DNA from 2 places in the Gordonia jacobaea genome. Region 2 is predicted to be linked to the other one. Evidence: predicted binding sites of a transcription regulator. Region 2 holds the regulator's gene; the other holds the start of a gene.
The links. The regulator LexA, encoded in region 2, represses DNA repair genes until DNA is damaged. The targets are predictions, from matches to a motif close to CGAACANNTGTTCG.

Region 1 (15,592 bases), on a different contig from region 2:
AGGCGTGGTCGGAACGTCGAGAGCTGTGGGGCTCGGGACGGTGACCGGCACTCCCGTCGCGCCCTCGAAGCTCGGCGCCGCCCCGGTGCGAAGCGCGCGCGGAGTCCAGCGCTGGAACTGATCCGCAGTGGCCGACGGCGCCGCGGTGAGCGTGTCAGCGCTCGTTCCGGGCAGCGGTATCGGTGTTCGACGGAACAGAAGCCACCAGCCGAGCAACATGAGGACGGTGCCGAGACCGGCACTCGAACTCCACGTGCCGTGCGGACCGAACGACATCACCAGGACGACCGCGACGACCGCGACGATCACGAACTTCGGGTTGTGGTGGCGGCCGTGGCCGTGCCCACTGCGATCGTTGGCGGGGTCGGCGGCCGAGAGTCTGCTCGAGGGGAAGGCGATCCAGCCGATGACGTAGAGGAGCAGGCCGCCGCCACCGAACAGCGTCGAGACGACGAAAGCGACCTTCACCAGCGTCGGATCGACGCGGTAGCGGAACGCGATGCCGCTGCAGACACCTGCGACCGTGCGCGGACTCGCCGGACGAACGGGACGCGTGTGCCAGAGCTGCTCGAGCTGTGCGCGGACTTGTGTGGCATCCATGAGTCCTATCCTCGCGGCCCTGCTCGGCGTGGGCATCGGGGACATACCCTGACGTTCCCCCGGAAATCGGGGAACGACCCTGATGTGGCGACCGGGGTGTGTGGGGCAGTATCGAAGTGTGAGTACCCCCGCTGCCCCCGACGTGCCACCGATCCCTCGGCTGGTGCGACGTGACGCCGGCCGGGTCATCGGTGGCGTCGCGGGTGGCGTTGCCGATCATCTCGGCGTCGACGCGTTCCGCGTCCGCGTGGTGTTCGTGGTGTTGGCGGCGTTGGCCGGTGCAGGTGTGCTGGCCTACGGACTGCTGTGGTTCTTCTGCCCGCAGGGCAACGACACCGAATCGCCCGCGCCGGGGGAGCGTCGACAAGCGTTGGGTCTCGCGGTGCTCGCGCTGGTGGCGATGACCGTCGTCGGGTTCGCCGCGTCGGGAACGCCCGCCGCCTATCTCGTGCCGTTCGTGTTCGTGATGGTCGGTGCGGGCCTGGTGTGGCGCGAGTTCGACACGTCGAAAACCGCGCCCCACAGCACCGCGCTCACCTGGACGCGGTTGGCGGGCGGCGCTGTCCTCGTCGTCGGTGGCCTTGCGGTGATCGTCGTGGCGGGCCGGCGCAATTACGGCGGCCTGAGTACCACGTTGCTCGCCGTCGCAGCCACCTTGATCGGTGTCGTGCTGCTGACCGTGCCCCTGTGGATGCGACTGTGGCGCGCGCTGAACGAGGAGCGAGCGGCCCGAATCCGAAACGCCGAGCGCGAGGAGATCGCATCCCACCTCCACGACTCGGTGCTCCAGACACTCGCGCTCATCCAGAAGCAGGCGGGCAAACCCGAGGAGGTCGCCCGGTTGGCCCGCAGCCAGGAGCGCGAGTTGCGCGGCTGGCTCTTCGGCGACGTCGCTCAGCGCGGTACCTCGTTGAGTGCGTCGATCCGTGAGGTCGGCGCAGAGGTAGAGGACACGTACGGCATCGAGGTCGAGGTGATCACCGTCGGCGACCTGCGTCCCGACGAGGGAGCCCGCCACGGACCAGGGAGCGAGATACGACGGTGGCCCGCACTGATCGGAGCGACGCGCGAGGCGCTCGTCAACGCGGCCAAACACTCCGGCGAGCGTAGCGTCGACGTCTACATGGAGGTCGGCGACGAGGAGGTCGAGGTGTTCGTGCGCGACCGGGGCGTCGGATTCGATCGTGACGGTGTCGACCCGGACAGGCAGGGGCTTGCCCGCTCCATCAAGTCTCGGGTGGAACGTGCTGGGGGACAGGCTCGTATCGATTCGACGCCGGGACGCGGAACGAACATCCGACTGATCATGCCGCGTCCCACGACGCACACCGATGCGGATACCGATGGCCACGACGACCCGCGCGATGTCACGGACGAAGCCCCACACACCGACGAGGCGATCGACCACGGGAAGGCACGATGAACGAGAACGCGACCGCCGGGCCGGATGCACAGAGCGCGCTGTGCCGTGTGTTTCTCGTCGACGACCACGCGGTGTTCCGCTCGGGTGTACGTGCCGAACTCGCCAACGAACCGGGACTGCACGTGGTCGGCGAGGCGGGCACCGTCGCCGATTCGATCACTGCCATCACGCGACTCCGGCCAGACGTCGTGCTCCTCGACGTCCACATGCCCGCCGGTGGCGGCGTTTCCGTATTGCGTGGTGTCACAGAGACTTTGGGCGACGATGCGCCGGTTTTCCTCGCACTCAGCGTGTCCGACGCCGCCGAGGATGTGATCGCCACGATCAGGGCGGGCGCGCGCGGATACGTGACCAAGACGATCGACGGTCGGGAACTGGCTGACGCGGTTCGGCGCGTGGCAGACGGGGACGCGGTATTCAGTCCGCGCCTCGCCGGATTCGTGCTCGATTCGTTCACGGGGAAATCGTCAGTGCCCGAGCCCGCCCTCGATCCCGAACTCGACTCTCTCACACGACGAGAACTCGAGGTTTTGCGTCTGTTGGCGCGCGGATACACCTACCGCGAGATCGCCGAAGAACTGTTCATCTCGATCAAAACCGTCGAAACCCACGCGTCGAACGTGTTGCGCAAGACCCAGCAGTCCAACCGAAATGCGTTGACCCGGTGGGCCGCCACCCGCCACATCGGTTGAGGCCGAGTAACCTCAGCGCATCAAGACGATCGCGAGGACGATCACGACGGCCAGCACCACGAAGAAGCCGAGTACAGCGAGCGCGAGCGTCGTCGGAGATGTGCCCGAAGCTCGTTGGGAGGGTGGAAGACTCGCATAGGGGTCGATCGGATAATGCTCGCCCTGATACTGGCCACTCGGGTATTGACCACTGGGGTATTGCCCGCTCTGGAACGGTGGTGTCGACGAGACCAGAGTGTGGTGTCGATGCGGCGACGCCGGGGTCTGCCATCCGGCGGCAACCGACGTGCCAGGGTTTCGTCGATCTGACGCGGGGCGGGCCGAGGGAAAACCGCCGGGGCGGGACGAATCCGGTTGCGACGACTGACCGGGTCCCGCGCCATGCGGCGTCTGCGGGGGAAGGGTCGTCACGCCGGATGCGCGGGGAATCAGGCTCGTGAGTACCTGATCGGCGGAGGCGCGGCCGCCGGACGCGACTGCGATGAGTTCGTCACGGGCTTGTGCCATCGTGATCCGCTTCGTCGGACTGGGTTCGAGCATGTGCAGAAGCACTGGTTCGAGGGCGCCCGCCCGCTTCATCGGATTGATCTGCGCGCGAGCCACCTTGTGCAACATGACAAGTGAGTTGTCGTCGACTCCGAATGGGGGCTCGCCCTCGACCATCGTGTAGACCGTCGCACCGAGTGAGTACACATCAGATGCCTCGGACGGTTCGGCACCGCGAGCGACTTCGGGAGCGAAATACGCTGGGGTGCCGGTGATCACGCCGGTCTGCGTCAACGTGATGTCGTCCTTGGCGCGGGAGATGCCGAAGTCGGTGAGCTTGACCAGTCCCACGTTGCGTCCGGATTCGGAGATGAGGATGTTGCCCGGCTTGATGTCGCGATGCACGATGCCCGCTGCGTGGGCCTCGGTCATGGCGTCGGCGACCTGCGCACCGATCTTGGCCGATTCGGTGACGTCGAGTGTGCCTGCCGAGTAAAGGATCTGGGCGATACTCCGTGACGGAAGGTACTCCATCACCAGCCACGGTTCGCCGCGGTCGAGTGCAACGTCGTGCATCGCAATCGCGTTGCGGTGGGCGAGTTTCGCGGCAATTCTGCCCTCGCGCATCGCGCGCTTACGGGCATTGTCGGCGGAATCGTCGGAGAGGCCCTCGGTGGAGAGGACCTGTTTGACCGCGACGTCGCGGTCGAGCAGTTGGTCGCGGGCGAGCCAGACGGTGCCCATGCCACCGCCGCCGATTCGGGATTTCAGCCGATAACGGCCGGCGACCAGGTACTGGGGACCCGGTGTGCGGTAGCTCTCGGCGAGTGACATACGGAAATGATAGCCGCGTGGGCCGCCCGGGGACGTGGCCGTGGAGAGCTCGTTGCGGTTCGGTGGTCGGTGGATGGTGCTCGTGGGCTGGTGGGTTGACAGTGCCTAGTACGTATGTTCGACTCTCACCATGAGGTGGTCCGAACAGGTGGTCGAAGTCGACGACGGCGCGCTGCCCGGCTTCGCGCGTGCCGGACTCGTGCGGTCGGTGCAGACTCCGGAGTTCGAGGGCATCACCTTTCACGAGGTGCTCGCCAAGAGTGCACTCAACGCCATGCCGGAGGGGTCGGGGTTGCCGTTCCGGTTCACGGTCAACACATTTCGTGGATGTTCGCATGCGTGCCGCTACTGTTTCGCGCGGCCGACGCACGAGTACCTCGACCTCGACGCCGGGCGCGACTTCGACTCGCAGGTAGTGGTCAAGCTCAACGTCGCCGCGGTGCTGCGTAAAGAACTCCGACGACGCTCGTGGCAGCGGGAGACCGTCGCGTTGGGCACCAACACCGATCCGTATCAGCGTGCTGAGGGTCGGTACCGGTTGATGCCCGGTGTGATCACCGCGCTCGCCGAATCGGGTACGCCGTTGTCGATCCTCACCAAGGGCACACTGCTACGTCGAGATCTACCGCTGTTGCGTCAGGCGTCGGCTCAGATTCCGGTGAGTATCGGAGTGTCACTGGCCATCTTCGACGACGACCTGCAGAAGCAGATCGAACCGGGAACGCCGTCGCCGCGGGCGCGGTTGGAGCTGATTCGCGCGATCGCCGAGGCGGGGTTTGCGCCACACGTCATGGTCGCGCCGGTCATCCCGTATCTGAGCGACTCCACCGCGCACCTCGACGCGCTGCTCGGCGCGCTCGCCGACGCAGGAGCGGCCGGGGTCACCGCGTTCCCGATGCATCTACGCAGTTCCACCAAGCCGTGGTTCATGAATTGGCTTGCCGCGAATCATCCCGCGCTGGTGCGCAAGTACAACGGGTTGTACGGCCGGGGTGCGTATGTCACCGCGGAGTATTCGTCGTGGCTGCGAGATCGATTGCAGCCGTTGGTGGCCCGGCACGGATTGGCCGGCCGCGATCACGGCAGGACAGAACCGGCGGATTCGGACGAGCGCGACCTGGTCGCGCCGCCGGAGATGGCCGAGGCGTTGACGTTGTTCTGAGCCACGCCGCGTCTGCGATGTCGATGGCTTGTCGAAGGTTTTGTGCGGCCGGAAAGAGCAGGTCAGCCTGCATTTTCGCGTCGTGATCGTCGTTCGTGGGCGGCGGCTCGGCTGTTCGTCACCTGGGCTGTTGCGGAGTGTCAGAGGGGCGTCGTACGATCTGAATATCGAAAAAACGTTCGATCAAACTCGGTGATCCGAGCGACCGACGGCGCAGCAACTTCCCGGCTCGCCATGCATCACAACGCTGGCCAGGAGGTCTTCATGAGTGTTTTGCCGTTGGCTCATCCGAACGCATCGCAGTCGGATGCGCATGCTCTCGACGGTGGCCTACCGGATGGTGGTGGTCTGCCCGATGTGGGTGATGTGCCGGATGGGGCGCGGGCCGACACGCTGGCGCAACTCCGCAAGCGGATGGCGGTGCTGTCCGGCATGCCGGACAGGTTGTCCGTCGACCGTGTCGACGAGATCGGCGACAGACTGCCGCTGCCGGATGTGCTCGCAGATCTGTTGCCACACAGCAACTCTCAACACCATGATGCTCGTCGCGGGGGGATCGCCCGAGGGAGTGTGATCGACTGTTCGGGAGCCCGGTCGTTGGTGGTCGCGATGATCGCCGCGGTGAGTCGCAGCGGTGGTCAGGTGGGAATCGTCGGCTTGCCGTGGCTGAGCTTGTTGTCGGTCGCGGAGATGGGTGCCGATCTCGCCCGTATCGCCATCGTGCCGGATCCGGGAGTCGATCCGATCGAGATCGCCTCGGTGCTGCTCGACGGCATGGATCTGGTGGTGCTCGGCCTCCGTGGAGTCGACGTTGCGCCCGCGCGGTGCCGGGTGGTCAGCGGCCGGGTGCGGCAGCAGTCGTCGGCGCTGTTGGTCGTCGACGGTCATTGGCCGGGCGCGCAGGTGCGTATGGAGGCGAGCGTGCTCACCTACCGGCACGTCCCGGGAACGTCGGGAACAGATCTGTCCGCAGCACGACGTGGGCACGGTCGGATCGGGGGACTGCGGCTGCAGGTCACCGCAACCGGGCGTGACCGCAGGCGACGCAGCGCCGACGTCGATCTGAGCTCGTTGAGTGCGCACGGTCAAGCCGGGCTCGTGGGGCTGACACGCCCCGAAGATCCGGTAGTGGGCAGGTCGGATGATCAGCTCAGCGCAGACGACCAGATGCTCACCGCGGTGGCGAACTGATGGGTCGGGTCATGGCCGTGTGGTGCCCGGACTGGCCCGCGATGGCGGCAGCAGCCGACGAGGATCTGCCTCCGGCACAACCGATTGCGGTGTTGTCGGCCAATCGGGTGACCGCGACGTCGGCGACCGCCCGAGCGGCTGGGGTCCGACGCGGCATGAGAAAAAGGCAGGCGCAGGCGGTGTGTCCGGAGATGCGGGTGTTCACCGCGGACGTCGATCGTGACGCACGCTTCTTCGAGCCGGTGGTGGCGGCGGTGGCCGAGGTGGTCGCCGTGGTCGAGGTGCTGCGGCCGGGGCTGGTGGTGATGCCTGCCGACGGCGCCGCTCGACATCACGGCGGAGAGGAGTCGCTGGCCGAACAACTCGTCGACCAGATTTCGGTGTGCGGCGTCGAATCGCAGGTCGGGGTTGCTGATGAGTTGTTCACCGCGGTGATCGCCGCACGTCGGGGACATCACGTCGAACCGGGAGCAAGCCGTGCCTATCTGGCCGATCTCCCTGTGGCGGAACTGAACGTCGAGCAGAGTTTGTCTGTGCCCGAACGGGCAGAGCTGGTCGATCTGTTGCGTCGACTCGGGCTCGTCACCATCGGCGATTTCGCCGCGATGTCTGCGCGCGACGTCGCAACCAGGTTCTCAGCCGACGCCGCCGTCGCCCACCGGCTGGCCAACGCGCTGACCGATCGTCGACCGTCGGGCAGTGCGGTCGCGCCGGAGTTGGTGATCGAGTACGTCTGTGAGCCACCGATCGACCGGATCGACGCCGCGGCGTTCGCTGGCCGACGCCTCGCCGACATGCTGCATCGTCGACTCGCCGACGTACCCGCGGCATGTACCAAGCTCAAGGTCGAGGCTGTTACCGAACGCGGACAACGACATTCACGGATCTGGCGGTGTGCACAACCGCTCACACCGGACGCGACAGCCGACCGCATCCGGTGGCAGTTGGAGGGCTGGCTGACCGGCGCGGGCAGGGGGAGGAGTCGCGGCGACACCCGGCCCGACTCGCCGGTCGCGATGCTTCGACTCGAGCCGGTGGAGACTGTCGACGCCGGCGAGTTGCGCTACGCGTTGACCGGTGCGGGACTGCCGGGCGAGTCGGAGGTCTCCGAGCGCGCACGCCGGTCGTTGGAGCGTGTGCAGGGTCTCCTCGGCGGCGACGCCGTGCAGGTGCCGGTGCGCAGCGGTGGTCGCGGGCCGTCGGAGCAGATCACGATGATCCCACTCGGCGACGAGAAGATCCCCGAACGCGACCCGCAGGCGCCGTGGCCGGGCCGCGTGCCCCAGCCCGCACCCGCGGTCATGTCCCGCGCCCCGGTGTCGTTGACCGACGCGTCGGGGCAACCGGTGACCGTCACCGGCCGGGGAGCGTTCTCAGACGAGCCCGCCGTCGTACGCATGGCACGTCCCGGCCGCGACGCCGCCCGCGACACCTGGGCGTTGAGCTGGTGGGCCGGACCGTGGCCTGCGGGCATGGACGACACCGGCATCGTCGCCAGGGCCCAAGTGCTCCTGGAGGATTCACGCGCGCTGCTGCTCTACTACCGGGCGGGCGACTGGATGGTCGAGGGCGTGTACGAGTAGCGGCGCTCCTGTGTGCGCTTCTGCGCGCGGTGGTGCGGGCGCGGCGGCGCGGGTCGGTGCGACGGTGCGGGTCGGTGCGGTGCGAGCGGGTGCGGTAGGTGGAGGTCACTTCTGGCGCGTTCGCGGCAGTGCGCGCCGGTGCGGAAAGTAGGGGAAGGGTTTTTCCTCGGGTTCTGTACGTTTCCTCGTGTTGCTTCTCGAGAAAGGGTGCGAAACCCACGGAAAGAATCTTTCCCCTAGTTCCTGCGCGGGCCGGGGTGGTTCTGCGCCGACCAGGCGGTTGAGGCGGCCCGGCCGCGCACGCGCGCGGAGTTCGTGGTCAGCTGTTCGCGCCGCGGGCGCTCACGCGCCACGTCGGAACCGCGCCACCATCGTCACCACCACCGACGACCAGCTCGTCGACGAGGTTCACCGCGGTGCAGACGTGGTTGGGCACGACGCGCACCGTCGAGCCGAGCTCAGGGGTGTTCTCGTCCGGGTACTCGACAACCGCGTGGTGTTCGGAGAGTGCGACGATGCGTGCGTCCGGCTCGTCGAGTATCCGACCGTGCCCGCTGGCCCACGCGGGCCGGTCGGCCCCGATGATCTTGCTGCCCGCGTCGAGAACCACACGACGTCCGTCGCGATGAACGACGGTGCTGACGGCGGTCAGCGCCACGTCGTCGAATCCGCAGACGCCGAGCTCCACCTGCTGGGCGTCGTAGAACGGGTAGACGCCCGGTCGGATCTCGGTCAGCACGCCCGAAGCCGCGAACTCGATCGTCGGCGTCGAGCCGCCACTCCGCACGCGTGGCTCGATTCCTTTGTCGCGCAACCGCTCTGCCGCCGTTGCGAGTGCAGTGATCTCCTGTGCAGCTGCGTCACTGCGTGCATGTCCTGGGCCGTATCCGTGGCCGGGAAACGTGAAGACCCCGACCACGTCGAGCCCAGCCGACTGCGCGGCTACTGCGACCTCGCCGGCGGACGCAGGTGCCACGCCAGTCCGGTGTTGTCCGGAGTCGACCTCGACGAGAACTTCGGCGCCGGGCAGTTCGGCGGCGAGGCGCGTGGCCCCCGCGACGGAGTCGACGGCCAGACGGAGTGCAACCCGATCGGCGAGCGCGCGCAGTCGAGAACCCTTGTGAGCGTTCACCCACAGTGGATACGCGACGAACAGGTCGGAGACGCCCGCATCGGCGAACGCCTCTGCTTCACCGATCGTCGCCACCGTGAGTCCCACAGCCCCGCTGTCGATCTGGCGTCGAGCGAGCTCTGCGGTCTTGTGCGTCTTGGCGTGTGGCCGCAGATCGACGTGAGCGTTCCGCGCGAGCTCGGCGACCGCCTGCAGGTTGCGATCGAGGCGGGGGAGGTCGACGGCGAGGTACGGGGTGTCGGTCACCGATTCACGGTACCGAGGGAGGTCGACGAAAGATTGTTGGGACGCTGAGGGCTTTCGGGGCACCAGGATGCTGGGGGCGCCAGGATGCTGGGGGCGCCAGGGGGTGGGGGCGCCAATGGAGTGTCGGGATAAGTTGTCGGCAATGTCCTTTTCAATCAGTCAACTTATCAGTTAACTGATTATTTGCTAGACTCACAATATGTCTGAAAGTGCCGCCGAGATCGCCGCGACCCTGCGCCCCGTGCTTGCGGCGCTCAATCGTCGACTTCGGGCGCAGGGCCCGATCGGGGATCTCACGCGGTCGCAGACCAACGTGCTCAGCAGGCTCGAACGTGGGGGACCGGCGACGGCGAACGACCTCGCCCGAGCCGAAGGTGTTCGCCCGCAGTCGATGTCGACGACAGTTGCGGCGCTGCTCGAGCAGGGGCTCATTGTCGGGACGCCCCATCCGAAAGATCGACGAAAGACGCTCCTCGATCTCTCGGACAAGGCCCGCGAGACCTACGCGCGTGGACGATTGGCTCGCGAGGACTGGCTCGCTGATCGACTCGGGCAGGTTCTCACCGACGAGGAACGGGCGCAGATCGCCACCGCAACAGAGCTTCTCCGCCGTGTGGCGGAGTCCTGACAGTCGCTTCGATCAAGGAGGAATCCATGGCAATGACAGCTCTCGACCCGCGGGTCGCACTCATCGTCATCGACATGCAACGTGGAATCGCGTTGCGCGACAATCTCGCACCGTATCCGGCGTCGGAAATCGTCGACCGCGCGGGACAATTGGTCGACAGATTCCGCAAGTACGGCCAGCTCGTGGTGATGGTCAACGTCGACGCCGTGCCTCCCGGACGGACGGACCGCAACTCTGGATCGGCGAGACCGCAACTGCCGACGGAGTGGACCGAGCTCATCGACGAATTTGCTCCCCAGCCCGACGATCTGGTGGTGACCAAACATTCGCGTAGCGCATTCGCGGGTACCGCACTCCTCGAGGAGTTGCGTTCCAGGGGCATCACCCAGGTCGCCGTCGTCGGGATCGCCAGCGGCGCAGGCGTCGAATCGACGGCCCGCGACGCACACGAAGCGGGGTTCAACGTGACGTTGCCGACCGACGCGATGACCGATTCCGACGGGGAGCGTCACGCGCACAGCGTGCGCGAGGTATTCCCCCAGATCGCCGAGACAGGTTCGACCGCAGAGCTTCTCGAACTCCTCGACGCCACAGCTCAGTGAGCGCCGTGGCCACCGGCGACGCCGGTGTGGCACAGCGCAATCCGTTCGGCTGGCGGTTCACCGGGCCACTGTTGATGGGGTCGACACTCAACCCGATCAACAGTTCCATGATAGCCACCGCGCTCGTCGGGATCGGCGTCGACTTCCATCGAGGTCCGGCACAGACGACGATCCTGATTTCAGTGCTCTACCTGTGCAGCGCAGTGGCACAACCGACAATGGGCAAACTCGCGACGGTCTTCGGTCCTCGTCGCGTCTTCGCCTCCGGGCTGGTCGTCCTGCTGATCGCCGGTGTCATCGGTGCCGCGGCGCCGGCGTTCTGGTGCCTGATGCTCTCGCGTGCCCTGATCGGCATCGGCACCTCTGCGGCGTATCCGACGGCGATGGCGCTCGTGCGGTCTCGTGCCGACTCATTCGGGACGGGAGTGCCGAGTCGCGTGCTCGGCGGGTTCTCGATCGCCGCCCAGGTGATCGCGGTGATCGGACTTCCGCTCGGTGGTGTGCTGACCGGTGTATTCGGCTGGCGGGCAGTGTTTTTCGTCAATATTCCGATCGCGCTGATCACCCTCGTGTGGGCGCTGCGCAGCATCCCTCGTGACGGTCCGATGCATGTCGGCGGCTTCGGTGGCCTCGTCCGCGTGGTCGACGTCGTCGGGGTGGTGCTCTTCGCGGTGACCGTGATCGCGACGCTCGAGTTCCTCGCCGCGCTCGGTGCACCGAAGTGGTGGCTGCTGGCGGTGATCGTCGCAGCGGGGTTGCTCCTGGTGCTCTGGGAACTGCGCGCGACACAACCCCTCATTGATGTGCGGATGCTCGCGGCCAACTCCCCGTTGGTGCGCACCTACCTACGCCAGATGCTGGCAGGTCTCGGCTCGTACACGGCGATGTACGGCATCAGCCAGTGGATGGAGCAGTCCGCGGGATACACCGCGGCGCAGGTCGGGCTCATCCTCATCCCGTACTCCGCGTTGAGCGTCGTGTGTGCACGGGTGAATTCGACGCACGGCTGGGTACGAATCCCGTTGATCCTCACAGGTTTCTGCTTCATCGGTGCCGGAGTGACCGCGGTGGCGATCCATCACTCGTCCGGGCTGTGGGTCCTGCTCGCGATGACGTTCTTGTTCGGCGTTGCCAACGGACTGAGCGGTTATGCGAATCAGGCGACGCTCTACACGCAGAGTCCGCCGGAGTCGATCGGTGTGGCATCCGGGCTGTACCGGACGTTCATGTACTTCGGGGCGATCTTCTCGTCGAGCCTCATCGGGATCGCCTTCGGCGCCCGCGCAACCGATGGTGGACTCCACATCGCGGGCTGGGCCGTCGTGGTGATCGGAGCGGCGCTGATCGCCATGACCGTGGCGGATCGTCGAATCCCGCGGGCGGTGTCAGCCGACTGACGGTGCGGCCGCGCCGTAACGATTGCGGTGTCGAACGGCGTCGAGTCGCGCGAGGATGTGGGTCCAATCGAAGGATGTGGGTGCTGCAGCACCCACATCCTTCAGTTCGACACATATCTAGCGTCGAGCAGTGTCGAACACGTGTTCTATACTGGCCGAGTGGGCTGGAACCAGGGCCCGCCGACGTGGCGGGAGATGGAGCGGGTGCTGTCGGGGCGCTCGCCCGATGGCGGCCGTCCCGGGGAGTTCTTCGGCCCCGAGCAGGCGGGCGACGGCAACGACAGCCCCGCGTGGTCGCGCAAGCGAGGCGCCTACACGGCGCCGGAGGTGTCTCGTGAGCGATCGTCTGTGCGCTACGCGGAACTGCACGCGCACAGTTCCTACAGTTTCCTCGACGGGGCGTCGATGCCCGAGGAGATGGTGGAGGAGGCGGCCCGACTCGATCTGACCGGTCTGTCGATCACCGACCACGACGGCTTCTACGGTGTGGTCCGATTCGCCGAGGCCGCAAAGGAATTCGCGATGCCGACGGTGTTCGGTGCCGAACTCTCCCTGGAGCCGGACGTGACCCGCACCGGGGTGACCGATCCGGCCGGCGAGCATCTGCTGGTCCTCGCGCGTGACAGTGAGGGGTATCGGAGGTTGTCACGGGCTATTGCCGACGCCCACATGTCCGGCGGTGAGAAGGGGTTGCTGCGCTACGACGTCGACCGGCTGACCCGCGACGCCGGGCACTGGATGATCCTGACGGGCTGTCGCAAGGGCGCGGTGCGGCGAGCGTTGGATCGTGCGGGTATCGGTGCTGCCGAGGCCGCTCTCGGTGGAATGGTCGAGCGGTTCGGCCGCGACGACGTCGTCGTCGAGCTCACCGCTCAGGGACTGCCCGACGACGACGAGCGCAATGCGGTACTCGCCGACCTCGCGCAGCGGTTCGGGCTGCCGACCGTCGCGACGTCGGGGGCGCACTTCGCGGGGCCGCGTCGTCGACGCCTCGCACTGGCGATGGCGGCGGTCCGTGCCCGCACCGACATCGAGACCATCGCGGGCTGGATGCCGGGGGTCGGCGGTGCGCATCTGCGCAGCGGCGACGAGATGATGCGCCTGCTGCCCGCGCACCCCGACGCCATCGCCACCGCGGCAGACCTCGCCGACGACTGCGCCTTCTCGCTCGGATTGATCGCGCCGCAGTTGCCGCCGTTCGACGTGCCTGCCGGGCACACAGAGTCCAGTTGGCTACGGCATCTCACCATGACCCGCGCACGACGCCGCTATGGGACACCGGCCGAACATCCGGCGGCGTACCGGCAGATCGAGCACGAGCTGGCGATCGTCGAGACGCTCACCTTCCCCGGCTATTTCCTCGTCGTCGCCGACATCGTCGACTTCTGTAAACGCAACGACATCCTGTGCCAAGGTCGTGGCAGTGCTGCCAACTCCGCGGTGTGTTACGCGTTGGGTATCACCAACGTCGACCCGGTGGCCAACGAGTTGCTGTTCGAGAGGTTCCTCTCGCCCGAGCGTGACGGGCCACCGGACATCGACGTCGACATCGAATCGGACCGTCGTGAGGAGGCGATCCAGTACGTGTACCGACGGTATGGCCGCGAGTACAGCGCACAGGTCGCCAACGTGATCACCTATCGGGGTCGATCGTCGGTGCGCGACATGGCGCGGGCGCTCGGCTATGCCAGCGGTCAGCAAGACGCCTGGAGCAAGATGCCCGACACCGCGCCCGACGACGTACTCGACCTCGCTGGCGAAATTGCCAACATGCCAAGGCATCTCGGCATCCACTCCGGCGGAATGGTGATCTGTGATCGTCCCATCGCCGATGTCTGTCCGACGGAGTGGGCGCGGATGGAGAACCGTAGTGTGTTGCAGTGGGACAAAGACGACTGTGCCGCAATCGGTTTGGTCAAGTTCGACCTACTCGGCCTCGGGATGCTCTCGGCGTTGCACTACGCGATCGATCTGGTCGCCGAACACAAGAACATCCATGTCGACCTCGCCAAACTCGACCTCACCGAGCAGGCCGTGTACGAGATGCTCTGTCGCGCAGACTCTGTCGGGGTTTTCCAGGTGGAATCGCGAGCGCAGATGGCGACCCTCCCGCGATTGAAGCCGCGCTGCTTCTACGATCTGGTCGTCGAGGTCGCACTGATCCGTCCGGGACCGATCCAGGGCGGATCGGTTCACCCGTTCATCCGGCGACGCAACGGCCAGGAGGAGCCGACCGTCGAGCATCCGTCGATGTGGCCAGCGCTCAAGCGCACACTCGGTGTACCGCTGTTCCAGGAGCAGCTCATGCAGTTGGCCGTCGACGTTGCCGGATTCGACGCCGCCGAGGCGGATCAGCTCCGTCGGGCCATGGGGTCGAAGCGATCACCGGAGCGTATGCACCAGCTCCGTCGACGCTTCTACGAGGGCATGCAGCGCTCGCATGGCATCACCGGCGACATCGCCGACCGGATCTACGAGAAGATGGCAGCCTTCGCCAATTTCGGCTTCCCCGAAAGTCATTCGCAGAGTTTCGCATCGTTGGTCTTCTACTCGTCGTGGTTCAAGCTGCACCATCCGGCCGCCTTCTGCGCCGCATTGCTGCGTGCACAGCCCATGGGCTTCTACTCGCCGCAGTCATTGGTCGCCGACGCCCGCCGACACGGCGTCGACGTGCACCGACCGCATATCAACGCGTCGCTGGCCGAGGCGACGTTGGAGAACGACGGACTCGACGTGCGGCTCGGATTGGCGTCGATACGCGGGGTCGGAGACGACGTCGCGGCGCGCATCGTCGAATCCAGGGGAGTAGACGGTCCGTATGCGAGCATCACCGACCTGTCGCGGCGAGCCGATCTCAACCTCGCGCACCTCGAGGGGTTGGCGGGCGCGGGGGCGTTCGAGTGTTTCGGCATGAGTCGACGACAAGCGTTGTGGGAGGCGGGCGCCGCGGCCACCGCGAGCGTCGAGCATCTCGAGCTGGAGTCATCTGCGCAGGTACCGACGCTGCCGGGATTGTCGGATGTCGAGCTGGCCGCCACCGATGCCTGGGCGACGGGGATCACGCCGTCGAACTATCCGACACAGTTCCTGCGTCCGCGGTTGACTGCGATAGGTGTCCTGCCCGCAGAGGCGCTATTGTCTGTGCCGGATGGGTCACGTGTCATCGTCGGAGGGGCTGTCACCCACCGGCAGCGTCCGGCGACAGCATCCGGCGTGACGTTCATCAACCTCGAAGACGAGACCGGAATGGTCAACGTGGTGTGTTCGGTCGGGCTGTGGTCGCGGTATCGCGAGCTGGCACACTCGGCATCGGCGCTGCTGGTACGCGGCAGAGTGCAGAATGCAGAGGGCGCGGTGACGGTGGTTGCAGATCGGTTGCAGCGGATGGATCTTCGAGTGGGTACCCGCTCACGGGATTGGCACTGACGTGGGATTTGCACTGATCTGACATGTGCACTGATGTGAGATTTGCACTGACAACTGCGCGGAAACATTCGCGCACAACGACAGCGGGGAGAGGAACAGATGGCGAAACAGGTGATCGTCACGGCAAAACCGAGCAGTCGCAAGGGGCCGCTCGTCGAGACCGGGCCGGACGGTTCCATCACCATCTATG
Region 2 (15,592 bases):
CGCGTCGCGCTGCTCGGTCGTCGAATCGACAAGCTCTTCACCGTCGCCGAGGAATTCGACGGCCTCGCCATCGCGACGGACGTCAGTGACCCCCGTGCCGTCGCCGCAGCGTTCGAGGAGGTGACGCGGCGCATCGGCGCACCCGATCTCGTCGTCGCCAACGCCGGTGCGATGCTCGCGGCGCCGTTCGACGACGCCGACCGCGACGAGTGGCGTCGAATGCTCGATGTGAACGTGATGGGCGTGCTCGACACCGCTCGCGCCGCCATCCCGGGCTTACGCGCGGCCGCGGCGGACGGACGATCCGCCGACCTCGTGCTGATCAGTTCGATTGGTGCGCACATCGTGCTACCGACGTACGCGGTCTACACCGCGACGAAGGCCGCCGTCTCGCACCTCACACGAACGCTCCGAGCAGAGCTGGGCCCCAACGGTATCCGTGTGCGGGCCATCGAACCGGGAATGACGGAGTCAGACCTCGGCCACGACATGACCTACCCGGGTTCGAAGGAGTTCCTGGCGGGGTTCGCCGTACAGAACCCGCCGATCCCCGCGTCCGCGATCGCGGAGGCGGTCGCCTGGTCGGTGTCGCTTCCGGCTGCGGTCAACGCCGCGTCGATCGAGGTCTTGCCGACGGCACAGGGCTGAGCGACCGGCCGAGCGCTTGACCGACCGGCGCAGCTTGTGACCGGCTCAGCCCAGCGCTGCGCCGATACGGTCGGCCAGCTCGCCGACCTCGGCGGTCGTCATCACGAACGACGGTGACACCTGCAGCGCGCCCTGGCCTGCGGCGCGGGTGCTCACGCCGTGCTTGCGCAAGGCACCGACCGCTGCGGGCGCCTGCGACGGGTCGGCGAGTTGGACGGCCGTGACCACACCGAGTCCGGTGCGCACCTCCGACACCGCGTCGAGGTCGGCGAGCGGCGCGAGCTTGTCTGCCAGATCGCCCTCGAGCCGTGCCGCCTCGGCAAGGAGTCCCTCCCGCTCGATGATGTCGAGGTTGGCCATCGCGGCTGCCGCAGCTCCCGCGTGGCCGCCATAGGTGTAACCGTGACGCCACCAGACGCCACCGGCGTAGAAGGGTTCGGCGACGCGCGGCGCGATGAAGACCGCACCCATCGGGACGTACCCCGACGTCAAGCCCTTGGCCGTGGTCATCATGTCGGGTTGAAGATCGAAGCGTGCCGAAGCGAACCAGCTCTCGCCTCCGATACGGCCGAAGCCGGTCACCACCTCGTCGGCGACGAACAGCACATCGTTGTCGCGGCAGATCTGTCGGACCTCGGCCAGATAGCCCTCGGGCGGAAGGTAGATGCCGCCTGCACCGATGATCGGCTCGCAGAAGAATGCGGCAACCTTGTCGGCACCGACGCGTTCGATCAGTCCGAGCAGGCTCTTGGCGTCGTCCCACTCGACGGTCTGGGCGTCGGGCATCAGGGTGCCGTAGCCGTCGTGGTTACCCGGGATGCCCGCAAGAGAAGTACCCGCGACATGCATGCCGTGGTAGGCCTTGGTCCGGCCGACGATCATCGTCTTCTCCGGCTTGCCGACCTCCACCCAGTAACGCCGCGCGAGTTTCGCCGCAGTGTCGATCGAGTCGCTTCCGCCGGAAGTGAAGAAGATCTTGCTCCCGGGAACCGGCGCGATTGTTGCGAGCCGATCGGCAAGTGCGTCGGTGACGTCGGCGGTGAGATCCCCGAATCCCGAGTAATGCGCGAGCGTCGAAAGCTGATCGGCCACCGCCTGTGCGACCTCGGTGCGCCCGTGACCGATATTGGTGAACCAGAGACCGGCGGTGGCATCGAGATATTCGTTGCCATCGCGGTCCCACACGCGGGTGCCCTCACCCCGCGTGACCACAAACGGGCCGCTTGCGCTGACCGACCCCATATCGGCGAATCCGTGCCACAGTGAACCTGACATGCGCTCAATGATGCCCGGCGGCATCGCGGTCAGGGCACTCAGGGTCAGGTCAGCGCGCCCAGGGTCACGCTCTGGGTCATCGGTCGGAGGTCAGACTGCGTTGACCCATGTATCGACACATATCCTTGAGTGATCATGTCCGTCTCCCCCGAATCACAGCCCAGCGAGTCCACCGCCGAGGCGACGCAACCTACTCCGACGGACCAACGCTCACTTCGACGCCGGCTCGCCGACCTGACGATCGTCGACCAACACCGCCTTCGACGCCGCGTCGACAAGCTCGGCGCATCGTCGAACGCGGATGCGGTGGCGGCACTCGCGCGCGACATCGACGCCGCATCACGCCGCGTCGAGCGTCGTCGAGCATCGGTTCCGGTGCTCGAGTTTCCACCGGAGCTACCGGTGTCGGAGGCCCGCGACGAGATCGCCGCCGCGATCGCCGCTCACCAGGTCGTGGTGATCGCGGGCGAAACCGGGTCGGGCAAGACCACACAGCTCCCCAAGATCTGTCTGGAGCTCGGGCGAGGCGTGCGGGGCGCCATCGGTCACACCCAGCCGAGGCGTATCGCCGCCAGTTCCGTGGCGCGACGTATCGCCGACGAGACCAACACCGAGATCGGCGACGCCGTGGGGTATTCGGTCAGGTTCTCCGACCGCTCCGGCGCCGACACCCTCGTGAAGGTGATGACCGACGGCATCCTGCTCCGCGAGATCGCAACCGATCCGATGCTGCGCGCCTACGACACGCTGATCATCGACGAGGCGCACGAACGAAGCCTCAACATCGATTTCATCCTCGGCTACCTGCACCGACTGCTCCCGCGTCGCCCCGACCTGAAACTCATCATCACCTCGGCCACGATCGAACCCGACAGGTTCGCGCGGCATTTCACCACACCCGACGCCGAGGTCCCCGTCCTCGAGGTGTCGGGGCGGGCATACCCCGTCGACGTCCGCTACCGCCCGCTCATCTCCTCCGACGGCCCCGACACCGGTGACGAGCGCGGTGGCGGCGAGCACGCCGACCTCGACCAGATCCAGGGCATCGACGCCGCCATCGACGAGTTGTGGGGACGCAGTAACGCCGGTGGCGACATCCTGGTGTTCCTGCCAACCGAACGTGACATCCGCGAGGCGGCGGACTCGCTGTCCCGACGCGTCGCGGCGGGCGCCGAGGTGGTTCCGCTGTACGCACGATTGTCGATCGCCGAACAACAGAAGGTGTTCACACCGTCGCGCGGCAATCGAATCGTGTTGTCCACCAACGTCGCCGAGACGTCGCTGACCGTCCCGGGTATCCGCTACGTGATCGACACGGGCACCGCACGTATCTCGCGATACTCGGCGCGCACCAAGATCCATCGACTTCCGGTCGAACCGATCTCGCAGGCGAGCGCCCGCCAGCGCGCCGGGCGATGCGGGCGAGTCGCCCCCGGCATCTGCATCCGCCTGTATAGCGAGGCCGATTTCGACGCCCGCCCCGCCTTCACCGACCCCGAGATCCTCCGCACCGACCTCGCGTCGGTCATCTTGCAGATGGCCTCGCTGAAGCTCGGCGACATCGCCGACTTCCCCTTCGTCCAACCTCCCGACGCACGCGGTATCCGCGACGGAATCGGAGTTCTCACCGAACTCGGCGCGATCACGACGACCGACAAGACCGACACCACCCCGCGGTTGACACCTGTCGGACGCACGATGTCGCGCATCCCGGTCGAGCCGAGGGTCGCGCGCATGCTGATCGCGGCACACGAATCCGGTTGTCTCGCCGACGTTCTGGTCATCGCTGCCGCACTGTCGATTCCCGACGTCCGCGAGCGGCCCGGCGATCATCGCGAAGCCGCCGACGCAGCCCACAAGCGGTTCGTCGTGCCCGGCTCCGACTTCATGGGCTACCTCGCACTGTGGCGCTACCTCCAGGAGAAGCGACAAGAACTGTCCGGCAACCAGTTCCGCCGCACCTGCGAACGCGAGTTCCTCCACTACCTTCGCATCCGCGAATGGCAGGATCTGCACCGACAACTGCGGCGCATCGTCGACGATCTCGGCTGGTCGACGAAGGATTCTGGCGAGGCCGAGGCGTCGCACCGCACCGATGCGATCCACCAGGCGATACTGTCCGGGCTCCTGAGCAACATCGCCGCCCGCAACGCCGAGGGTCGGGAGTACACGGGCGCACGCAACACCACCCTGATGATCTTCCCCGGCTCATCGCTCTCCAAGAAGCCGCCCGCGTTCCTGATGGCCGCCGAGATCCTGGAAACGTCCCGGCTTTTCGCGCACACCGTCGCGGGAATCGACCCGCTGTGGGCCGAACGACTCGCGGGCGACCTCGTCAAACGCACATACAGCGAGCCGCACTGGTCGTCGAAGCGCGGTGCCACGATGGCATACGAACGCGCGACGCTCTACGGCGTCCCGCTGGTGGCCCGACGCCGCGTCGACTACGGACCCATCGACCCTGCCGCCGCGCGTGACATGTTCATCCGGCACGCCCTCGTCGAAGGTGATTGGAAGACGAATCATCCGTTCTTCGAACGCAATCGAGCACTGCTGTCCGACGCCGCCGAGGTCGAACACCGCGCTCGACGCCGCGACGTGGTGATCACCGAGGACCAACTGTTCGACTTCTACGACCATCGCATCGGCGCCGCGGTCACCTCGGCGCGCCACTTCGACACGTGGTGGAAGAAGGCGCGCCGAGCCGACTCGACGATGCTCGACCTCACCCCGGAGGACGTCGCCGCCGACGTCCACGTCGCCGATGCCGACTACCCCGGCGAGTGGCAACAGGGCGATACCCGTTACCGCCTGCGATACCGATTCGAGCCCGGCGCACCCGATGACGGTGTGTCCGTGCTCATTCCACGCCCGCTGTTGCGACACGTGCGCCCGGCGGGCTTTGACTGGCTGGTCCCGGGAATGCGGAGCGAACTCGCCGCCGAGTTGATCAAGACGCTGCCCAAGACGATCCGCAAGACGATGGCACCGGCCGGGCGATTCGCCGATCTCGCCCTGTCTCGTCTCACCCCACGTCGCGAGCCGCTCATCAACGGCCTCGCGCGTGAGCTGTCGACGATCACCGGGCAGACGATTGCGGCCGACGACTTCGCTCCGGAGCGACTCCCCGCCTACCTTCGCATGAACTTCGTCGTGATCGATGACCGAGAGGAGACGGTCGCCACCGGCAAGTCCCTCGCCGAGCTCCGCCGACGCATCGAGGGTGAGGCGCCCGCGCCGACGCCGCGTCGGGTGTACACGACGTGGACGGCCGACGGAATCGGAACACTTGCAGAGTCGAGCGTCGATACCGTTGCCGGACAACAGATCACGCGTTATCCGTCACTCGAGGTCGTCGACGGAGGGCGCAACCGTGGGGTGGCACGGACGCTCGCGACGTCGGACGCCCAGCGGCGTGCGCAATTGCACGGTGCCGTCATCGAACTGCTCGACCACGCGATCCCGCCGCTCTCACGCAAGATCAGCGCCGGGCTCGACCCGGCCGGTCGGCTGGCACTGAGCCAGAGTCCCTATGCGTCACCCGACGCGCTGTATGCCGACTGCACGCGTCGGGCGATTCGCGACATCGCTCCCGCAGCAGTCGATTTGGGATCAATCCGCACGCCTCCGGCCTTCGACGAGCTCGTCTCGACACTGCGACCGCGCGTATCGGCTGCGGCGCCGGAGTATTTCGCTCTTGCTGTCGATGTGTTCCGTGAGGTGGCTCCCCTGCGCGCCGAGATCGACCGCCACTCGGGTCAAACAGCGGCCGACGACGTCGCCGAACAGTTCAACAACCTGGTCTTCGACGGATTTGTTCTCGCAACGGCTCGCGAACACCTGCAGCACGTTCCGCGATACCTGACCGCCGCACGACAGCGCCTCGAGCAGCTTCCTGCCGCCGCGAACCGCGACCGCGAGGGAATGGCCGCCATCGACAGGGTCACCGAACGATGGAACCAGCGCCTGACACAGCTTCCCGAATCGCGCCGAGACATCGTCAGCGAGGAAGCTCAGTGGATCGTCGAGGAGCTGAGGGTCAGCCTCTTCGCCCAGAAACTCGGTACCGCCTATCCTATTTCGGAGAAACGGGCGCTACGAGCTCTTGACCGACTCGGTTGACACCGGACCCGCTGGACTCGACGCAGCATCGACAGTGTCGTCGCGGGTGGCGGGCGTGTCGAGGTCGTCGGCGCCTTCGTGCGAACCGGTGAGGTTGCCCTGGAGGTCGTCGATCTCGCGTTGGAAGTCTTCGAGCGAATCGAACGACCGGTAGACCGAGGCGAAACGTAGGTACGCCACCTCGTCGAGGTCGCGGAGCGGGCCGAGGATGGCCAGACCGACCTCGTTGCTGGGGATCTCGGCCGAACCGGACGACCTCACCGCGTCTTCGACCTGCTGAGCCAACTGTGCGAGATCGTCTTCGTTCACGTGACGTCCCTGGCATGCGCGTCGTACCCCGCGCATCACCTTTTCTCTGCTGAACGGCTCGGTCACACCGTTGCGCTTCACGACTGCCAGAACAGCACTCTCGACTGTGGAGAACCGCCGCCCGCACTCGCTACACGCGCGACGACGCCGGATCGCCTGCCCCTCATCGGCGACACGCGAATCGACGACCTTGGTGTCTTCGTTCTTGCAAAACGGGCAGCGCATGTAGTCCTCGTGCAGATCTCGGGACGCAGCGGCTCCGTCGGTCTGGCTCGGTCCGATCGTCTGACGACCGGCGGAGGCGAGACCGCAGCGGTGACCGTGTCGGTTTCCGACTGGACCCTGTGACATCGAGAATACCGCCAGCGCTCAGCGGTACGCGGGTGTGACAAGCGGTTGGCCAACGCGCAGCCCACTCGACGGCAGATCGTTGAGGTCGATGATCTCGTCGATGACGGTCTGACGCGGCACATCAGGCGCGACGCGTGCGGCGATCGAGCTCAGCGATTCGCCGGAACGCACGTGGACCACCTGCGTGGAGGTCGACGACGGCATGCTCGCCCGCTGGTAGTCGGCGCCGACGGTCCCGACCACCCACACGGTCAGTGCCAACCCGACTCCCGCGAGTACCGCCAAGAACGCTGCCCGGCGCCGACGGGCAGCCACCAGCTCGCCGACGCCACCGGCGCATCGCGTGCCCGCTGGCCGCGTTGAGGTTCCGTGATCGAACGCGATCCGACGCCGAGGTTGCGGCATGACGTCTGCGCCGGCGGTCCGTCGGGACTCAGTCGTTCGAACGTGCCCCGCCACACGTAGCTCGTCGCTACGCACGGGATTCGACGGTGCACGTCCACTGACCACCGTGGCGCGGTGAACTCGGGGACGCGTCGTCGATGCAGGTCGCGGCGTTGCAGATCGGGTGGTCGGCGGTGTTGCCGCGGATGCACTCGACGTGCTGGGAATCGTGCGGGTCACCGGGTTGGTCATCAAGCTGGTCATCGCTACCTCCAATGGTCGATCAAGCGTTCGATGAACTGATGTTCGAGTTCTACCAGAGGGGTCCGACAAAGTCCTGCGACACGTCGAACAAATGTTTGATGTTGTCAGTGGCCTCCGCTACTGTCGGCGCCAGACGATGGAAGAAAGACGCACCCCACCCCGCTTCACAACAGCACCCGGTTCACAACAGCACCCGCTTCACACATCAGGAAGGACGGAACCGATGACAGAGAAGTCACGACGCGGCCCGTCGTCGCCCAAGGGCAACGGTCGCAGCGTCGAAGGCAAGAAGAGTGGAGGCGGCGAGGAGGCACCGATCCATCCGGCCGTCGCCGAGGCAACACTCACCGATCGCCAGCGTGGCGTCCTCGATGTGATCCGAAAGTCGGTGCGCGAGCGCGGGTATCCGCCGAGCATCCGAGAGATCGGCGACGCCGTCGGCCTCACGTCCACGTCATCGGTCGCACACCAGTTGCGCACCCTCGAGCGCAAGGGCCTGTTGAAGCGCGACGCCAACCGTCCGCGGGCGGTCAACGTCTCCGAGGCTCCCGACGCACATCACTCCGATGCCATCAACGGAGATCTCCCGACCCCCACGTTCGTTCCGGTACTCGGCCGCATCGCGGCGGGCGGTCCGATTCTCGCGGAGGAGGCGGTCGAAGACGTCTTCCCGCTTCCGCGTGAGCTCGTCGGTGAGGGCTCGTTGTTCCTGCTCCGCGTCGTCGGCGAATCGATGATCGACGCCGCGATCTGCGACGGCGACTGGGTTGTCGTGCGTCAGCAGAATGTCGCCGACAACGGCGACATCGTCGCAGCGATGATCGACGGCGAGGCGACGGTGAAGACCTTCAAGCGCAAAGACGGCCACGTCTGGCTGATGCCGCACAATCCGCTCTTCGATCCGATCCCCGGAGACGACGCCGCCATCCTCGGCAAAGTCGTCACGGTGATGCGCCGGGTCTGATGCGCGGAACGGGCCCCGCAGGTCGCTGACCAGCGGGGTCTGCGTCAGCCGTCGAGTTGCTCGGCAGCTGCGCGTCGGGCGAGTGCCGGACTCGAGGTGGCAAGTGCGGCAGCGGCGGCAGCCCGGCACTGCTCCATCGTCGCCGTCGACAGCTTCGCCCCGACTGCGGGCGTCGCCGCCGGAGCCGCCGACAGCGAGGTGACTCCGAGCCCGACGAGCACACATGCGAGCGACGGGTCGGCCGCGGCCTCGCCACAGACTCCGACGGGTTTGCCCTGCTGGGCGCCGGCGGTCGCAACCTGCGAGATGAGTGCGAGCACCGCCGGTTGCCAGGGGTCGGTGAGTTCGGCGAGTTCTGCCGACATCCGGTCGGCGGCCATCGTGTACTGGGTGAGGTCGTTGGTTCCGATCGACACGAAGTCAACCTCGGCCAGAATCGCGGGCGCCAGGATCGCCGCTGCCGGGATCTCGATCATCACGCCTGCCGTCAGACCACGCTGACGGACGAGTTCGGCGAACTGTGCGGCCTCCGCGGCCGTGGCGATCATCGGTGCCATGACCCACGGCGTCGTGCCGGACTCCTCTGCCGCGCGCGCAATCGCGTCGAGCTGAGTTCGCACGATGTCGGGGTGGTCGTCGCCGATGCGGTTGCCTCGCACGCCTAGTGCGGGATTCGCCTCGTCCGGGTGCTCGATGAACGCCAGCGGCTTGTCCGACCCGGCGTCGAGCGTCCTGATGACGACTTTTTGGCCCGCGAACGCCTCGAACACGTCGCGGTACAGCCGCGTCTGCTCGTCCACATCGGGCTCATCCGCCCTGTCGAGAAACGCCAACTCGGTGCGGAACAGCCCGATGCCCTCGACTGGTGCATCGGCAGCGCTGCGCGCGGAGACGCCGTCGGCAACATTCGCGAGGATGGCGACGGCGGTGCCGTCGGCAGTCCGGCCGGGGCCACGCCACGCAGCAACAAGCGCGGCCTCCGCAACGCTGCGCTCGACGAGTTCACGCGCTTCGGACCCCTCTGGTTCGACGGTGATCGACCCCGCGCCTCCGTCGAGCAAAACCATTGTGCCGCTGGTGATCTCACTCAGTCGCGCCACAGCGACCACGCACGGGATGCCCAACTGCCGCGCGATGATGGCGGTATGACTGGTCGGTCCGCCGAGACGCGTGGCCAGCCCGACGATCACCGCGGGATCGAGCCCAGCGGTATCCGCGGGAGCGAGGTCGTCAGCGAAGAGAATCGACGGGTGACTCGGCGTCGGAATTCCCGGCTCCGGCTGGCCGAGCAACTCGGCGACCACTCGGTCACGAACGTCGTTGAGGTCGGTGATCCGCTCTGCCATCAACCCGCCGAGTTTGGCGAACATCTCGGAGAACTGCGCCGTGGCCGCGACCGCGGCGGCGGGCGCCGACGCGCCCTTCGCGACACGCGATTTCGCCGCACCGATCCATCCCCGATCCTCGGCCAACCCGGCGGTCGCAGCAAGGACCTCGGCCGCAGCTCCCGACGCGTGTGATGCGCGATGACGCAGCCTGCCCGCGACGACTGCCGCGGCGGCGACGAGGCGTTCCGCCTCCGCGTCCCGCTCGCCCTCGGCCAGAACGTGATCGGTGCCGAGTGACGTCTCGTCGTAGGTGACGCGCCCACCCGGCCACAACACCGGCCCGTAGGCGAACCCCGCGACGACGGGTGTTCCCGACAACTCTCCTTGACCGTTCATGGTGACCCGATTCTCCGATACCAGGTGATTCTCCATTGCGTCTGCTGCCTTCCGGGTCGATCGGCCGGGTGCGGTGATCTGTGAGGGATACCCGGCATCGTGAATTTCTGTGATCAAAGTTACTCGAAACACTTGACTTGTCAACACACACGGGCGTAAACACAGATATATCAACATCGAATGCCACACAGAACCAAACTCACGATGATCCGCAGAAGCCAGATCCACAGCAGCCGGATCCACAGCACACAGACCCACAGATGGTTCGCCGAAGCGCGAGCCACACCACAGATCGGAGTCGACAGGTGTACGCCGAAGAGCGACAGCGAGCAATAGCCGATCAGGTGCGCGCGCACGGCCGCGCATCCGTGACCGCCCTCGCCGACAGGTTCGACGTGACGAGCGAGACGGTGCGCCGCGACCTCGCGGTCCTCGAGCGCGCAGGTAGCGTGCAACGCGTCCACGGCGGAGCAGTCAAGGCCGGGACGGTCGAGGTAGTCAACGAGTTGGGACTCGACCAACGCGAGTCCTCCCACACCGCAGAGAAGGCCGCGATCGCACGCGCTGCGATACGGTTTCTGCCCTCGGACGGCGGATCGGTCATCTTCGACGCCGGAACCACCACCTACCAGGCCGCCAAGCTGCTGCCGGCGGATCGCAGGCTCACGGTGATCTCCACGAGCCTCCAGCTCGGGCAGGCACTCACCGCGCACGAGCGGGCCACCCTACTCATGGTCGGCGGTCGAGTCCGCGGACTCACCCAGGCCGCAGTCGGAGCCGAGACCGTCGCAGCGCTGCGAAAGATGCGTGCTTCGGTTGCCTTCGTCGGCACCAACGGGATCAGTGAGGGCCACGGCCTCTCCACCCCCGACGCGGAGGAAGCCTCGGTCAAGTCCGCCATCGTCGCCGCCGCGCAGCGTGTCGTAGTGCTGGCCGACTCGTCGAAGATGGAACGCGAGGACTTCAGCTCGTTCGCTCCGCTCGACGAGGTGGATGTCCTGATCACCGACGACGGGATCGACCCCGAGTTCTCGGCGGCGCTCTCGGCACACGGCATCGAGGTCGTGATCGCATGATCCTCACAGTCACAGCCAACCCGAGTCTCGACCGCACCCTGGAGATCGCAGGACCGTTGATGCGGGGCGAGGTGCAACGCAGTACCTCCACCCGGGTCGAGCCGGGCGGCAAGGGAGTCAACGTGTCCCGCGTCGTCGCGGAAGCCGGCATCCCCACCGTCGCGGTACTACCCGCGCACGCCGACGACCCGTTGCTCACCGCCCTCGACGCGGTCGCACTGCCCTATCGCACGGTCGATATCGACGGCCAGATCCGCACCAACATCACGGTCGCCGAAAACGACGGGACGACCACGAAGATCAATGCGCCCGGCCACACCCTCACATCTGCCGAACTCGACGATCTGACAGCGCTCGTACTCGGCAGCGCCGAGGACGCGTCGTGGGTGGCACTGTGTGGCTCGCTTCCGCCGGGAGTTCCCGACGACTGGTATCGACGCATCTCCGATCGCCTCGTCACGAGCGGACGCCGCGTGGCGATCGACACTTCGGGCGCACCCCTGAGCGCGGCGATGTCGGGGCCCATCGACCTGATCAAACCCAACGACGAAGAACTCGCCGAGGTCAGTGATATCGCCCCGGCCGAACTGGCCGCTGCCATCGCCTCGGGCGACTACCTGCCCGTCGTGGCGGCGTCGCGCACGCTGATCGCCACCACGCAGGGAGCGGTACTCGCGACCCTCGGTGCGGCGGGTGCGGTACTCACGACCGCTGAAGGCAGTTGGCTGGCCACTCCCCCGCCGATCGTGCCGCGCAGCACCGTCGGGGCAGGCGACGCGTCGCTGGCCGGATACCTCATCGCGTACACGGCAGGCGCCTCCGAACCCGACCGTCTCCGCACGGCAGTCGCCTACGGATCGGCGGCCGCCGGACTTGCAGGGACGCAACCGCCGCTTCCAGCACAGGTCGACGTCGACTCGGTCGATGTCGTCGAACTCTCGGGAGCCGCCCCGATCACGTGACCCCACAGCCTCCAGACCCTGTACGCGAATCGCCACGAAGCTCACCGACCAGAACCGGAACACCCCCTCCGGCCGCACAGAAGTAGAAGGAAAACCCATGTCCGACAACATCATCACCGCAGCGACGGTGCATCTCGATGTCGACGCCGGTAGTGATCCCGCCGCCGTCATCACCTATCTCGCCGAGAATCTCGGCGAGGCCGGGCGCACGACCGATCCATCCGAACTGAGCCGCGCCGCCCTGGCCCGTGAGGCGAAGTCGGCAACCGGGCTGCCCGGTGGGATCGCGATTCCTCACGCACGGGCCGCATCGGTCACCACTGCCAGCCTTGCGTTCGCCCGACTGTCCAACAACGTGGACTTCGGTGCCCCCGACGGCCCGGCCGACCTGGTATTCCTCATCGCAGCACCCGAAGGCGCTGCGTCCGACCACATGAAGCTGCTGAGCTCGCTCGCACGAGCGCTCGTGCGTCCCGACTTCGTCGCCGCCCTCCGCGAGGCGCCGAGCGACGAGCGCGTCGTCGAACTCGTGGATGAGGCCATCAACCCTGCCCCGGCAGGCTCCACGTCGACATCCGCCGCGCCTGCTGCGGGCGCCGCCGCTGCTGCCGCAGTCCCGGCAGCAGGCACGAAGACCGCGAAGACACTGAGTCCCGATTCGCAGAAGCGCCCCTCGATCGTCGCGATCACCGCGTGCCCCACCGGAATCGCACACACCTACATGGCCGCGGACGCACTCAAGTACGCCGCGGAGCGGGCGGGCGTGGACTTCCACGTCGAGCCGCAGGGATCGTCGGGCACGACGCCGTTCACCCCTGACGTCATCGCAGGCGCCGACGCCGTCATCTTCGCCACCGACGTCGGGGTGAAGGGCAAGAGCCGCTTCAGCGGAAAGCCGGTCATCGAGTCCGGGGTCAAGCGCGCCATCAACGAACCCGACAAGATGATTGCGGAGGCCGTCGAGGCGTCGCGCAATCCGCACGCCTCGCGCGTCGACGGGTCGGCAGACGACGGTGCCGGCGCAGCGGAGGGATCGGCGTCGAGCCTGTCGTTCGGCAAGAAGATCCAGCAGGCACTCATGACCGGTGTCAGCTACATGATCCCGTTTGTCGCGGCAGGCGGACTGTTGATCGCGTTGGGCTTCCTGCTTGCCGGATACGAGATCGCCAACAAGACGCTCGATTCATCCAAAACCCTGTCCGACGGCGCCTACATCGCGCTGAACAACAGCCTCTGGGATCTACCCGCGGGCGGTCTCGGCCAGTACCTCGGCGGTGTCAGTTTCGCGATCGGCGCGCTCGCCATGAGCATGCTGGTACCCGTCCTTGCGGGTTACATCTCGTTCGCGATAGCCGACCGTCCCGGTATCGCACCCGGTTTCGTCGCAGGCCTGGTCTCGGTTGCTGTCGGCGCGAGTTTCATCGGAGGTCTGATCGGTGGACTGATCGCAGGCGCCGTGTGCCTCGCAATTTCCCGACTTCCGTTGCCGCAGTGGGCACGTGGACTCCAGCCGGTCATCATCATCCCGCTGTTCGGCAGCCTGATCGTCGGCGGTCTGATGTTCATGTTGCTCGGCAAGCCGCTCGCCTGGGTCACCACCCAGCTCACCGACGGTCTCAACAGCATGAGCGGCAGCTCGAAGATCGTCCTCGGCGTGGTTCTCGGACTCATGATGTGCTTCGACCTCGGCGGACCGGTCAACAAGGCCGCGTACCTCTTCGCCACCACCGGTCTCGCGATCGGCGACACACCCCAGCTCGAGATCATGGCAGCGGTCATGTGCGCGGGCATGGTTCCGCCGCTCGCGATGGCACTCGCCACCGTCATCCGCCCCGGACTGTTCACCGAGCCCGAGCGCGAAAACGGTAAGGCCGCTTGGTTCCTCGGCGCTGCATTCATCTCCGAGGGTGCGATCCCGTTCGCCGCGAAGGACCCGATCCGCGTGATTCCGTCGATGATGGCGGGCGGCGCACTCGCAGGCGCACTGATCATGGCCTTCGGAGTCACGCAGCGTGCTCCGCACGGCGGCATCTTCGTCTTCTTCACGATGAACCACTGGCTGCTCTTCCTCGCAGCACTTGCGGCAGGTACGGTCCTCGGCACGGTGTGCGTCGTCGCGGCCAAGCAGTTCGGGCGATCGGCCAGCCGCCAGACAGCTGCACCCGAGCTCGAGACCATTCCCGCCTGAAATCACCAGTCCCGACATAACCCCATCTGCAAAGGAGCAAATAATGCCAAGCACCACCGTCGAGGTCGGATCAGCCGTCGGATTGCACGCACGACCAGCAACGATCATCGCCGAGGCAGTCGCCGACGCGGGTACACCCGTGACGATCTCGGTCGTCGGAGGCGAACCTGTCGACGCGGGATCGGCACTGCTGATCATGACGCTCGGTGCCGAGAAGGGAACCGCGGTCGTCGTCGAATCCGACGATCAGGCAACGCTCGACGCCATCGCGAAGCTCGTCGCCGCCGACCTCGACGCCGAGTAGACCCCTACTGGGCCAACGAGGCCAGTTCTCCCGCCAGCGCCGAGGGCACACGGACACGCATCCGGGTGCCCTCGGTGCTGTGGTCTGTGGTGAGAACCTCGCCCTCGCGGTGAATTCGTGACACCAGATCGCCTCGCGTGAACGGGATGTCGACGGTGAGTTCCACATCGTCGCGACCCACGAACTCACGGACCGCCTCAAACAGTTCGGGCAGTCCCTCACCGGTGCGCGCCGAGACGTACACGACGCCCGCTGAGTTGGGTCCGTGCGTACTACCGCCCGCGCCGAGCATGCCGCGCAATTCGGTGAGCCGGGACGCATCGATGGCATCGATCTTGTTGATCACCAACAACTCCGGGGGTGGCGCGACTCCCTCTTCGGCCACAACGTCGTTGATGACCCGCCGGACCGCCGTGATCTGTTCCGCGGGGAACGGGTCGCTGCCGTCGACGACGTGCAGTACGAGATCGGCATCGACGACCTCCTCCAGCGTCGACCGGAATGCCTCGACGAGTTGCGTCGGGAGATGGCGGACGAAGCCGACGGTGTCGGTGAAGACCAGTTCGCGGCCGTCCTCGAGAGTCGCGCGGCGCGTCGTGGGATCGAGGGTCGCGAACAGCGCATCCTGCACGAGCACACCCGAACCCGTCATGGCGTTGACCAGACTCGACTTACCCGCGTTGGTGTATCCCGCGACGGCGATGCGCGGCACAGCGCCCCGCAGTCGCGCAGAGCGCTTCGTGGTTCGGGCGGTGCGCATTTCGCGAATCTCGCGGCGCAGCTTGGCCATTCGCTCACGGATGCGCCGACGGTCGGTCTCGATCTTCGTCTCACCCGGTCCGCGTAGACCGACGCCGCCGTTGCTGCCGGCGCGGCCACCGGCCTGACGGGACATCGATTCACCCCAACCACGCAGGCGCGGGAGCATGTACTCCATCTGCGCGAGGGCGACCTGCGCCTTGCCCTCACGCGAACTCGCATGCTGGGCGAAGATGTCGAGGATGAGGGCAGTTCGGTCGAT

Region 1: ACRVY7_RS00645 (error-prone DNA polymerase) is a predicted target of LexA. The motif match lies at 12,111-12,124, and genes of this name have one in related genera.

What each region holds. Positions count from the first base shown of each region.
Region 1 covers NZ_CBDRLS010000001.1:140,669-156,260, reverse strand. The annotation lists gene ACRVY7_RS00700 (PspC domain-containing protein) at 1-600, opposite strand, end outside; gene ACRVY7_RS00695 (PspC domain-containing protein) at 719-2,023, shown strand; gene ACRVY7_RS00690 (response regulator) at 2,020-2,715, shown strand; gene ACRVY7_RS00685 (serine/threonine-protein kinase) at 2,728-4,035, opposite strand; gene ACRVY7_RS00680 (Rv2578c family radical SAM protein) at 4,166-5,197, shown strand; gene ACRVY7_RS00675 (hypothetical protein) at 5,462-6,388, shown strand; gene ACRVY7_RS00670 (DNA polymerase Y family protein) at 6,388-7,971, shown strand; gene ACRVY7_RS00665 (alanine racemase) at 8,291-9,349, opposite strand; gene ACRVY7_RS00660 (MarR family winged helix-turn-helix transcriptional regulator) at 9,549-9,977, shown strand; gene ACRVY7_RS00655 (cysteine hydrolase family protein) at 10,004-10,579, shown strand; gene ACRVY7_RS00650 (MFS transporter) at 10,585-11,976, shown strand; gene ACRVY7_RS00645 (error-prone DNA polymerase) at 12,136-15,402, shown strand; gene ACRVY7_RS00640 (DUF167 domain-containing protein) at 15,502-15,592, shown strand, end outside.
Region 2 covers NZ_CBDRLS010000003.1:131,646-147,237, reverse strand. The annotation lists gene ACRVY7_RS11485 (SDR family oxidoreductase) at 1-648, shown strand, start outside; gene ACRVY7_RS11480 (aminotransferase family protein) at 694-1,923, opposite strand; gene hrpA (ATP-dependent RNA helicase HrpA) at 2,059-6,045, shown strand; partial or broken gene nrdR (transcriptional regulator NrdR) at 6,145-6,579, opposite strand; gene ACRVY7_RS11465 (LysM peptidoglycan-binding domain-containing protein) at 6,724-7,353, opposite strand; gene lexA (transcriptional repressor LexA) at 7,670-8,317, shown strand; gene ptsP (phosphoenolpyruvate--protein phosphotransferase) at 8,362-10,077, opposite strand; gene ACRVY7_RS11450 (DeoR/GlpR family DNA-binding transcription regulator) at 10,347-11,117, shown strand; gene ACRVY7_RS11445 (1-phosphofructokinase family hexose kinase) at 11,114-12,079, shown strand; gene ACRVY7_RS11440 (PTS fructose transporter subunit IIABC) at 12,177-14,267, shown strand; gene ACRVY7_RS11435 (HPr family phosphocarrier protein) at 14,311-14,571, shown strand; gene hflX (GTPase HflX) at 14,576-15,592, opposite strand, start outside.